3 regions of the Rhodococcus qingshengii JCM 15477 genome follow, and region 3 is predicted to be linked to each of the others. Evidence: riboswitches for the same ligand, from Rfam matches in the RefSeq annotation. Region 3 holds a riboswitch; each other region holds the start of a gene.

Region 1 (3,274 bases), on a different replicon from region 3:
AGCAGTCTGCCTCGCCACGCAGACACTCAGCGCGACAAACAGGAACTGTCGCCGATGAGGGCAGGGTCGTGTGGCGCGAGCTGTCAGCCTCGTCGGCACGGTGCATGCAAAGCGATGAAGGCATCGCGCACCGGGCGGACGCTGTCCGTGAACTGGACCCAAAGCGCGAGAGCGGTGGTGGGTGCGCGTCAGTGCGGTGACCGGGTTGAGAGCTACGGGATCTCGGTGGGCCAGCGCGTGTTGGAAATCGGATCGGTTGGGTGTCTGTCCTGTCCGGGCTCTCGGTTCGAGCGGAGCATGAGGTCGGCGTGCCGCACCCGCAGTCGTCCCTGGTGGCCATTGGCGTATCGGATTTCGCAGACAGAATCGAGGGACATAATGGGTGAAGGACAAAGTCGTTGCTTCCGTGGAGCATTCGTCGTCGCTGATCGAAGTGACGACGATGGTGGGTTGGATGCAACAGTGGCGGCAACGATTGCTTCGCTGGTGTCATGTGGTGCGGAGACACGGGGTGAGTTCTCTGACGTCAGTCCTGATGCGCGGCTCGCTGGCATGTTGGCTGGATTGTTCCGTACGAGCGCACTGGTAGAGCAGTGCGAACGCTTTCGGGTAGACTGCACGGTGTCGACGTTGCACATCCGGTTCGGCGGTGGAGGTGCGCTGCGCGATGCTGGTTATCCCTGGGACGCCGTGGCGGCCAAAGCGGCGCTCTCTGTTGTCGCGGAGTTGGGGGTGACCGGCGAAGTGGAGTACGCCAACTTCGATTCGAGCGAGCCTCTGTTCGTCCGGTGGGTTCTGGACGGAGGCTTGTTGGCCGAGAGTCTGGACGTGTTGTGTACGCCGCCTGAGAGGCAAATACCGCTGGCGACCTACGAGAAAACTCTCGTAGGTCGCCAGCGGTATTTGTGGTCATGACTGTCCGGCCGCGCTGTGGGGGAAGTTGTCTGTGGACCTGTCCGGCTCTTTGCTGCCGCCGACACCAGCGAACCGGCCCTCACAGATCAGGTGTGAGGGCCGGTTCTCTGGTGCGGATTCGGGGCAGGTGCGGCAAGGCGAAGGATCCGCACCTGCCCCGTGTCGGTCAGGCCGCCTGACTGTGCTGGTGGTCGCTGTCGAGGACGCCGGCGATCTCCGCGCCGATCGCAGCTAGTCGGGCTTCGGCTGCGACGAGCGTCTGCTCGTCAGGGAACAGGAGCGAGGTCGCAGCGTTGCGAGCAGCGTCCTCTTCCACTCGTAGCAGTTCGATCGACTGTTGCAACCGAGCGGATTCGGTTCGCTCTGGGGCGGTGAGACGGTGCAACGTCTCTGCTACTACTGGTGCGATGCGGGCTGTGCCCCGCCGGAGCTGAGACCGGGAGACCGGGACGTCCGCCAGTGTCGTGTAGTCATGCCGGATCGTGAATCCGACGATCTGGCCTTCGGACGTTTCCGGCGCCGCGGTGGACGCTGGCGTAAGTGGGAGCAATTCTGCGATGCAGTCCGTGACCTGGGCCAATGCCTGGCGCACTGGCTGCGTAGTCGAAGTTTGCGTACGAACACTCGCCGCCCTGCACGAGGGGAACCTGCAGGTCAGAACCCGAAACCTTGGCAATGGGGGCGGTGGCACAGAACTCGGCACTCAAAACAGCAGTCATCGAAGACAATCCTCACGTTCAAGGACTCATTTTTCGGGTGTTGTTCCCGGAAGCCCGCGCTTGCCGCATCCGTTTTCGGATACAGCCGGGTCGTCACCCGGAGCACCCCACCGCGGAGGAGGGTTGCCGACCAGCAAGCCGGGGCTGAACACTGGTACTCGTGACCTGCAAAGGAGAATGGCAGGAACTTCCAACCTTGTCAACCTGACGCGTAATCCATCTGTCTCGGCTGCATAGAGCCTGAGATCGAGCCGGCCGAACATGCTCGGCACGACGCTTTCCGAGGATGGCCTTCGAACTGCTCCGCAGTAGCAGATCTGCGTTCATCTGCTTGTCGGACGCACGCCCGGCAAGCAGATTGACGCAGTCTTTATTTTAACTTACATTCAATTAACGCCGACGGAGTGATCTCGGTTTTCGGGACGATGGCGATGAATCAGAGAGAACCAGCTTCGTTGGGCACCAAATTCATTGAAAGGTAGTGCGGTGAGCAAGGATTCGACACCAAATCCACTTGCGCAGCAGGTCATCGATCGGCACGCGTCGGGTTTTGACGCGTCGAGGCCGGCAGAGGTCAGCCGTCAACATCAGCGCGGCAAACTGACCGCCCGCGAGCGCATCGCACTATTGGCCGACGAGGATGGCTTCTTCGAATTCGGCGGACTGGCCGGGCCCGGGCCTGCTCAGCCCGGAAGCGACCCCCTGATTGCACCCGGCGACGGCGTCGTCACGGGAGTGGCCTACGTGGATGGTCGGCCAGTAGCGCTGGCGGTCTTCGACTTTACCGTGCTGGGCGGCAGCAACGGCGTCACCGGAATGCAGAAGGTCGCTCGATGCGCCGAACGCGCTCTGCTAGACCGGATCCCGCTGATCTTGCTGAGCGACGGGGGCGGGCACCGCATGCAGGAGGGTCTGGATTCACGCCACGCCGCACCCGGGTCACCTCTACTTCAACAGCTCGTCGATTTGTCGGGACTGGTTCCTGTCGTCTCGGCGATGATGGGCCCGGGTTTCGGTGTCGCAACAAACCTCGCTGCACTCAGCGATTTTGTTGTGATGGTCAGGGATATGTCGACCCTGGGGATGTCCTCCTCGCCGTTTGTCGCTGCTGCCACGGGTGAGAATCTGACCAATGAGCAGATCGGCGGCGCCGATGTTCAGGCATGCAACGGTGTTGCGGATATCGCGGTCGACGACGAGCCAGAAGCCATCGACGCGATTCGGGCGTTCCTCGGGTTCTTGCCGTCGAGTTCAGAGGAATTTCCGCCACGAGTGCCCGGCATTCGGAAACCGGCCGCCGTCGATCTCGACGAGGTCGTGCCGCTCAGCAGTCGCCAATCCTACGATGTCAGGGACGTAATCCGCGGAATAGCCGACGAGGATTCGGTATTCGAACTGCGCGAGGTCGTTGCGGCCAACGTAGTGACCAGCTTCGCGCGCATCGACGGACGTCCAGTAGGAGTCATCGCGAACCAGCCGCTTCATCTGGGTGGGGCGCTCGACAGCCCTGCCTGTGAAAAAGCCGCACATTTTATTGCAGTCTGCGATGCGTTCGGCTTGCCGCTGGTCATCCTGATCGATCTGCCGGGGTTCCTTATCGGTACTGCTGCCGAATCCAGCCAGTTGTCCCGGCGCAGTGG
Region 2 (3,274 bases), 2.1 Mb from region 3:
CACACCTGGTTGAACTTCCAAGTGAGAGCGGGTGAGTTCACTCACGTGAGACCGCGAACACAAATGGGACGCCCGGTTTCCCAGACGTCCCATTTGACAGGTGAAGCGGTGAATCTACTTCGCGGCCATGGCCTTCTGCAGGTTCACGTCGAGCGCGCCGAGGAACTCCTCGGTGGTCAGGTAGCCCTGATCGCCGCCGACCAGCATCGAGAGGTCCTTGGTCATCTGGCCGCTTTCGACGGTCTTGATGACAACGTCTTCGAGCGCCTGCGCGAAGCCGATGACCTCAGGGGTGCTGTCGAGCTTGCCACGATGCTCGAGCCCGCGGGTCCACGCGAAGATGGACGCGATCGGGTTGGTCGAGGTGGGCTTGCCCTGCTGGTGCTGACGGTAGTGACGCGTCACGGTGCCGTGAGCAGCCTCTGCCTCACAGGTCTTTCCGTCCGGTGTCAGCAGAACCGACGTCATGAGGCCGAGCGAACCGAAGCCCTGGGCCACGGTGTCGGACTGGACGTCGCCGTCGTAGTTCTTGCATGCCCAGACGTATCCGCCCTCCCACTTGAGTGCGGAAGCGACCATGTCGTCGATGAGGCGGTGCTCGTAGGTCAGACCTGCAGCATCGAACTCAGCCTTGAACTCGGTCTCGTAGACGTGCTGGAAGATGTCCTTGAAGGCACCGTCGTACGCCTTGAGAATGGTGTTCTTGGTGGACAGGTACACCGGGTAGTTCTGCTGCAGTCCGTAGGTGAGCGACGCGCGAGCGAAGTCACGGATGGACGTGGTGAAGTTGTACTGCCCCTGGACGACGCCGCCCTCTTCGGGGAAGTTGACCAGTTCGTGCTCGATCGGTGCGCTGCCGTCCTCAGGCGTGTAGGTGATCATCACCTTGCCGGGGCCGGGGACCTTGAAGTCTGTGGCGCGGTACTGGTCGCCGAATGCGTGACGGCCGATGATGATCGGCTTGGTCCAGCCCGGAACGAGTCGCGGAACGTTGGAGATGATGATCGGTGCGCGGAAGATCGTGCCGCCGAGAATGTTGCGGATCGTTCCGTTCGGGGAACGCCACATCTTCTTGAGACCGAATTCCTCGACACGTGCCTCGTCCGGCGTGATCGTGGCGCATTTGACGCCGACGCCGTGCTTCTGGATCGCGTGCGCTGCGTCGATGGTGACCTGATCGTCGGTCTCGTCGCGGTACTCGATACCGAGGTCGTAGTACTCGAGGTTCACATCGAGATACGGATGGATCAACTTGTCTTTGATGAACTGCCAGATAATGCGCGTCATCTCATCGCCGTCGAGTTCGACGACGGTGCCCTCAACCTTGATTTTGGACATGGGTGCTTCGCGTCCTCCTAGGAAGTTTCCCTGGTTACACGGTTGCGGTCACACTTTGTGAGTGGGTCCGCGAACGGTTCGATTATCAAACCTAGACGGTGTGGACTGATCTCGGGAGATGAGTCCCAAACAAGACAAGCGTACTGCTAACCCGTGAGGCCGCAACCGGCAGGTCCACTCATCGGTCTCTACTCGCGAGTAACTTTTGCCTGCTAGTGGGCTGCGTCGCTCTGCCTCGCGTGCGGTTGCGGCTCACATTTCGCCCCGTGTCAGGACTGCGCTCACTTCCCGGTAGAATCCGACTTGGTCATGAGTGCCAGCGTCAAGCCCCGGCTCGCTGGACGGCAACCCTCCAACCGCGGTGGGGTGCCCCGGGTGATGACCAGGTTTCCCGACGTGGATCTGCTCGCGCAGTTCCACCGCAATTCGGGTGACAAGCGCGGGTCCGACAGGGACGGACCCCAGACCGGGCCGAGCCCCACGGAGGTATTTCAGTATGTGTCGCACTTGTAGATAGACCCCAGCACGGGGCGGCGATCATTCGCCCCCGTCCGACATCTATCCGTCAGACCACTGGAGTGAACAAATCATGACCGACAACACAGCCGACGCCGCAGCAACTTCGGATCCGACCGCGAACTGGTCGTTCGAGACCAAGCAGGTGCACGCCGGACAAACAGCGGACACCGCCACCAATGCGCGCGCTCTGCCGATCTACCAGACCACCAGCTACGTCTTCGACAGCACCGATCACGCTGCGGCACTGTTCGGCCTCGCCGAGCCGGGCAACATCTACACGCGGATCATGAATCCCACACAGGACGCCGTCGAGCAGCGCATCGCTGCCCTCGAAGGCGGAGTCGCCGCACTCCTCCTCTCCTCGGGTCAGGCCGCCGAGACCATCGCGATCCTCAACATCGCCGAGGCCGGCGACCACATCGTCTCCAGCCCGTACCTGTACGGCGGCACGTACAACCTCCTGCACTACACCCTTCGCAAGCTGGGTATCGAAGTCACGTTCGTCGAGGATCCCGACAATCTCGAGCAGTGGCGCGAAGCCATTCGCCCGAATACGAAGGCGTTCTACGGCGAAACGATCGCCAATCCGAAGAACCACATCCTCGACCTACCCGGTATCTCGTCACTGGCCCACGAGAACGGTCTTCCGTTGATCGTGGACAACACAGTCGCGACGCCGTACCTGCTTCGCCCACTCGAACACGGCGCCGACATCGTCGTTCACTCCGCCACCAAATACCTTGGTGGACACGGCACCGCGATCGCCGGCGTCATCGTCGACGGTGGCACTTTCGACTGGACGCAGGGTCGCCACACGAACTTCACGACGCCTGATCCCAGCTACCACGGCGTCACCTTCGCGGACCTCGGCGCGCCGGCGTTCGCACTCAAGGCCCGCGTCCAACTGCTGCGCGATCTCGGCTCCGCCGTGGCGCCGTTCAACGCGTTCCTCATCGCGCAGGGTATCGAAACCTTGAGCCTGCGCATCGAGCGCCACGTATCCAATGCACAGAAGGTCGCCGAATTCCTCGACGGTCACGTCGAGGTGGCCTCCGTTTCCTACGCGGGACTTCCCTCCTCGCCATGGTTCGAACGTGGAAAGCAGCTGACGCCCAAGGGAACCGGCGCCATCGTCACCTTCGAGCTGCCCGGCGGTATCGATGCGGGCAAGACGTTCGTCAACGCCCTGACGCTGCACAGCCACGTCGCCAACATCGGTGACGTTCGCTCACTCGTCATCCACCCCGCGTCGACGACACACTCGCAGCTCACCCCCGAAGAGCAGCTCGCCTCCGGTGTCACACCCGGGCTCGTCCGCCTCGCGGTCGGCATCGAAGGAATCGACGACATCCTCGCCGATCTCACCGTCGGCCTGGCAGCGGTGGCAAACTCGTGACCGTGAACGAATTGGAGCCCA
Region 3 (3,274 bases):
GGCGGATGATCCACCACAGGACCTTCTGGACGATCGCGAGCAGCGACGCGTTGAACTCGAGGAACGGCGCAGCCTTGGGGCCGATCTTCAGTGCAGCAATGCCGATTGCGCCGGCGATGACGAGCAGCTGCAGGACGTTGAAGCTCAGCGATGTAGTCGCCACGCCTTCGGCGACGGAAGTCTTTGCGCCCAGCCCCAGGAAGTTGTTCGGAACCAGTCCGGTGATGAACGCCCACCACGAGCCGGAGCTCTTGGGTTCCTTTGCTGCTTCGGCGGCGACATCGGTCCGTGAACCGGGATCGGTGATCAGGCCGACGATGATGCCGATGATCACAGCAATGAAAGCGGTGATCGCGAACCAGAGCAAGGTCTGCACGGCCAGGCGAGCTGCATTGGCGACCTGGCGCAGGTTGGCGATGGAGCTGACAATGGCGGTGAACACCAGCGGGATAACCGCAACGGTGAGCAGCTTGACGTAACTCGAACCGATGGTCTGCACGGTGCCGACCAACCAGTTGACGTTGCCGTCGGCTGCATCAGGCATTGCCCGGGCGACGAGACCGATGATGACACCGAGTACGAGACCGGCGACGATCTGCGGTCCGAATGCCGTCGCCCAGGACGGAAAACGCGACGTGGACTTTTCCGGCACGCCGGTGGAGGTGGAGCTGGGCATGACTATGCCTTTCGAAAATCAAGGGAGCGAAACGCAGCGCGGCACCAGAGGCCGGGCAGATTCGAAGAAATGTTTCCTGGTACGCGTCAGGTCAGAGCGAGCGCGTACACATTGCGCTCGCCTGCAGGCGAAGGTCGACGTAACGCCGACTGGTCAGGAACAACACTGTCCACACACTACTCGCAGCTTCAACTACTCGATCCCGAGGGTCGCCGCGGGAGTTCGCTTCGTGTTCGTCGGGTGTGCCCCGATCAGTCACTGTTGGTCGGTTGACTAGTCTCGACGATCAGTAGGTGCCGCACCGGCGCCTACGCGTCGGCAAGCGGAAGCGAGAGACCGATGAGCGTTCGGAATGCCGAGTACCCGCGTCCGAAGCATTTCCTGGTGCACCTCAGTGACACGCATCTGGTGGCTCAGGGGGAGTTGTACGACGCCGTGGATGCGTCGACGAGATTGCGGGAAGTGCTCAGCGGGATCGTGGCCTCGGGCGCACGCCCGGATGGACTGATATTCACCGGCGACCTGACCGACCAGGGACACCCCGACGCATACGCGGAATTGAAAGCCATCGTGGAACCCGTGGCGGCCGAGATCGATGCGCAGGTCGTCTGGGCGATGGGCAACCACGACGACCGCCCTACGTTCAGATCTCTGCTGTTGGGCGAGGACGCCACCGATCATCCCGTCGACAACGTCTACGACCTTGACGGACTGCGGGTGATCACCCTGGATTCGTCGGTTCCCGGGCATCACTACGGTGAGATCACGGATGGCCAATTGGATTGGCTACGCGCAGAATTGGCGGTGCCGGCGCCCGACGGAACAATTCTGGCGCTGCATCATCCGCCGGTTCCGTGCATTCAGGATCTCGCGGTTCTGGTGGAGTTGCGCGATCAGTCCCGGTTGGCGGACGTCTTGCGTGGCAGCGACGTCCGGGCGATTCTTGCTGGGCATCTGCACTATTCGACGACGGCGACGTTCGCCGGCATTCCGGTTTCCGTGGCGTCGTCGACGTGTTACACCCAGGACTTGAATGTGGAAGTCGGTGGTCAGCGTGGTCGTGACGGGGCTCAGGGGTGCAATCTGGTGCACGTGTACGACGAGACAATTGTTCATTCGGTCGTTCCACTCGGCGCGCACGTGACGGTCGGTGAGCCCGTCGACGCGGCCGAGGGTGCCCGGAGGCTCAGTGCTGCCGGCATTCGAATCCTCGAGAGCGAAAAGGCGGCACGCTCGATCATCTGAGGTCGCAGGCGGTTTCCGGCACCCACGCGCAGTTCTGGGTGATTGCCGGGCGGTCGCGTACTCACTACCGTCGAGGTAGGTGCAGAGCTCCAGCAACAAGGACCGGCTAGCTGGACGGCAACCCTTCATGCCGATGGGGTGCCCCGGAATCACACCTGGCGACACGCGCGGTGCGTGTCGCAAGCGGCAGTCGCCACGAGAACCGCCAGTCGGGTGCTGACGGCTTCTGCGGTCGGCACTGTGCGCTCCCGAGTAGTTCTCGAACAGGAGTATGCGCCGATGACCTCCACCCCCTCTTCTTATCTTGCTCCGTTGCATCTCGCCGTAGCGCTGGACGGTGCCGGTTGGCACCCAGCGGCCTGGCGAGAGCCGCACTCGCGCCCGAGTGAGCTGTTCAGCGCGTCGTATTGGACTGACGTGGTGGCGACCGCCGAGCGTGGTCTGCTCGATTTCGTCACCATCGAGGACAGTCTCTCGGTGCCGGCCAACCCACTCGAGCCTGTCGACGACGCGGTTGACCGGGTGCGCGCTCGGCTCGACGCACATCTCGTGGCCGCCCGACTGGCACCGATCACGAGCAACATCGGGTTGATCCCGACTATCACCACCATTCACACCGAACCGTTCCACTTGTCCAAAGCCGTTGCCACGCTGGACTACACCTCGCGCGGTCGCGCCGGGTGGCAGGTGAAGGTGTCGGCGTCGGAATCCGAGGCAGCACAGTTCGGGCGCCGCGACATCCCAGTTCTCACCGATGCCGACCGTCAGTCGATCGTTTCAGGCGTCCTCCCGGACTTCGTGCGCGACCTGTTCGACGAAGCTGCGGAGGCAGCTGACGTAATCCGGCGACTCTGGGACAGCTGGGAGGACGGCGCCGAGATCCGCGACGTGGAGCAGCGCCGGTTCATCGACCGAGACAAGTTGCACTACATCGACTTCGAGGGAAAGTACCTCTCGGTCCGTGGACCGTCGGTGACTCCGCGCCCGCCGCAGGGGCATCCCGTCGTCACCGCATTGGCACATCAGCGGGTCGCGTACGAGCTGGCGGCGCGGACGGCCGATCTGGTGTTCGTGACGCCGTTCGACGACGAGCAGGTCACGGCAATCCTGGGTGAAGTGCGAGCAGCCGAAGAACACGTGCAGCGCACCGGCGAACCGCTTCGGGTCTTCACCGACATCGTCGTATTCTTCGATGCTCCGGAAGAAACCGGAAAGGAACGGCTCGCTCGCCTCGACGCGCAGGCCGGCGCCGAATACCGTTCGGACGCGCTGACCTTCACCGGCACCGCGGCTGAGTTGGCAGATCTTCTGCTCCGGTGGCAGCAGTTGGGAATCGACGGCTTCCGGTTGCGG

Evidence for each region. Region 3 has a riboswitch for S-adenosylmethionine ahead of M0639_RS19605 (LLM class flavin-dependent oxidoreductase). Riboswitches for the same ligand answer to the same signal wherever they lie in the genome.
Region 1: another riboswitch for S-adenosylmethionine. It lies ahead of M0639_RS32400 (aminotransferase class V-fold PLP-dependent enzyme); the one in region 3 lies ahead of M0639_RS19605 (LLM class flavin-dependent oxidoreductase).
Region 2: another riboswitch for S-adenosylmethionine. It lies ahead of M0639_RS09940 (bifunctional o-acetylhomoserine/o-acetylserine sulfhydrylase); the one in region 3 lies ahead of M0639_RS19605 (LLM class flavin-dependent oxidoreductase).

Annotation. Positions count from the first base shown of each region.
Region 1 covers NZ_CP096567.1:280,236-283,509, reverse strand. The annotation lists gene M0639_RS32415 (GIY-YIG nuclease family protein) at 1-18, opposite strand, end outside; gene M0639_RS32410 (hypothetical protein) at 622-915, shown strand; gene M0639_RS32405 (hypothetical protein) at 1,082-1,507, opposite strand; partial or broken gene M0639_RS32400 (aminotransferase class V-fold PLP-dependent enzyme) at 1,416-1,634, opposite strand; SAM riboswitch class IV at 1,686-1,800, opposite strand; gene M0639_RS32395 (acyl-CoA carboxylase subunit beta) at 2,121-3,274, shown strand, end outside.
Region 2 covers NZ_CP096563.1:2,174,965-2,178,238, reverse strand. The annotation lists gene M0639_RS09945 (NADP-dependent isocitrate dehydrogenase) at 115-1,338, opposite strand; SAM riboswitch class IV at 1,644-1,784, shown strand; gene M0639_RS09940 (bifunctional o-acetylhomoserine/o-acetylserine sulfhydrylase) at 1,928-3,253, shown strand; gene metX (homoserine O-acetyltransferase MetX) at 3,250-3,274, shown strand, end outside.
Region 3 covers NZ_CP096563.1:4,315,044-4,318,317, reverse strand. The annotation lists gene M0639_RS19615 (dicarboxylate/amino acid:cation symporter) at 1-676, opposite strand, end outside; gene M0639_RS19610 (phosphodiesterase) at 1,016-1,921, shown strand; SAM riboswitch class IV at 2,000-2,113, shown strand; gene M0639_RS19605 (LLM class flavin-dependent oxidoreductase) at 2,096-3,274, shown strand, end outside.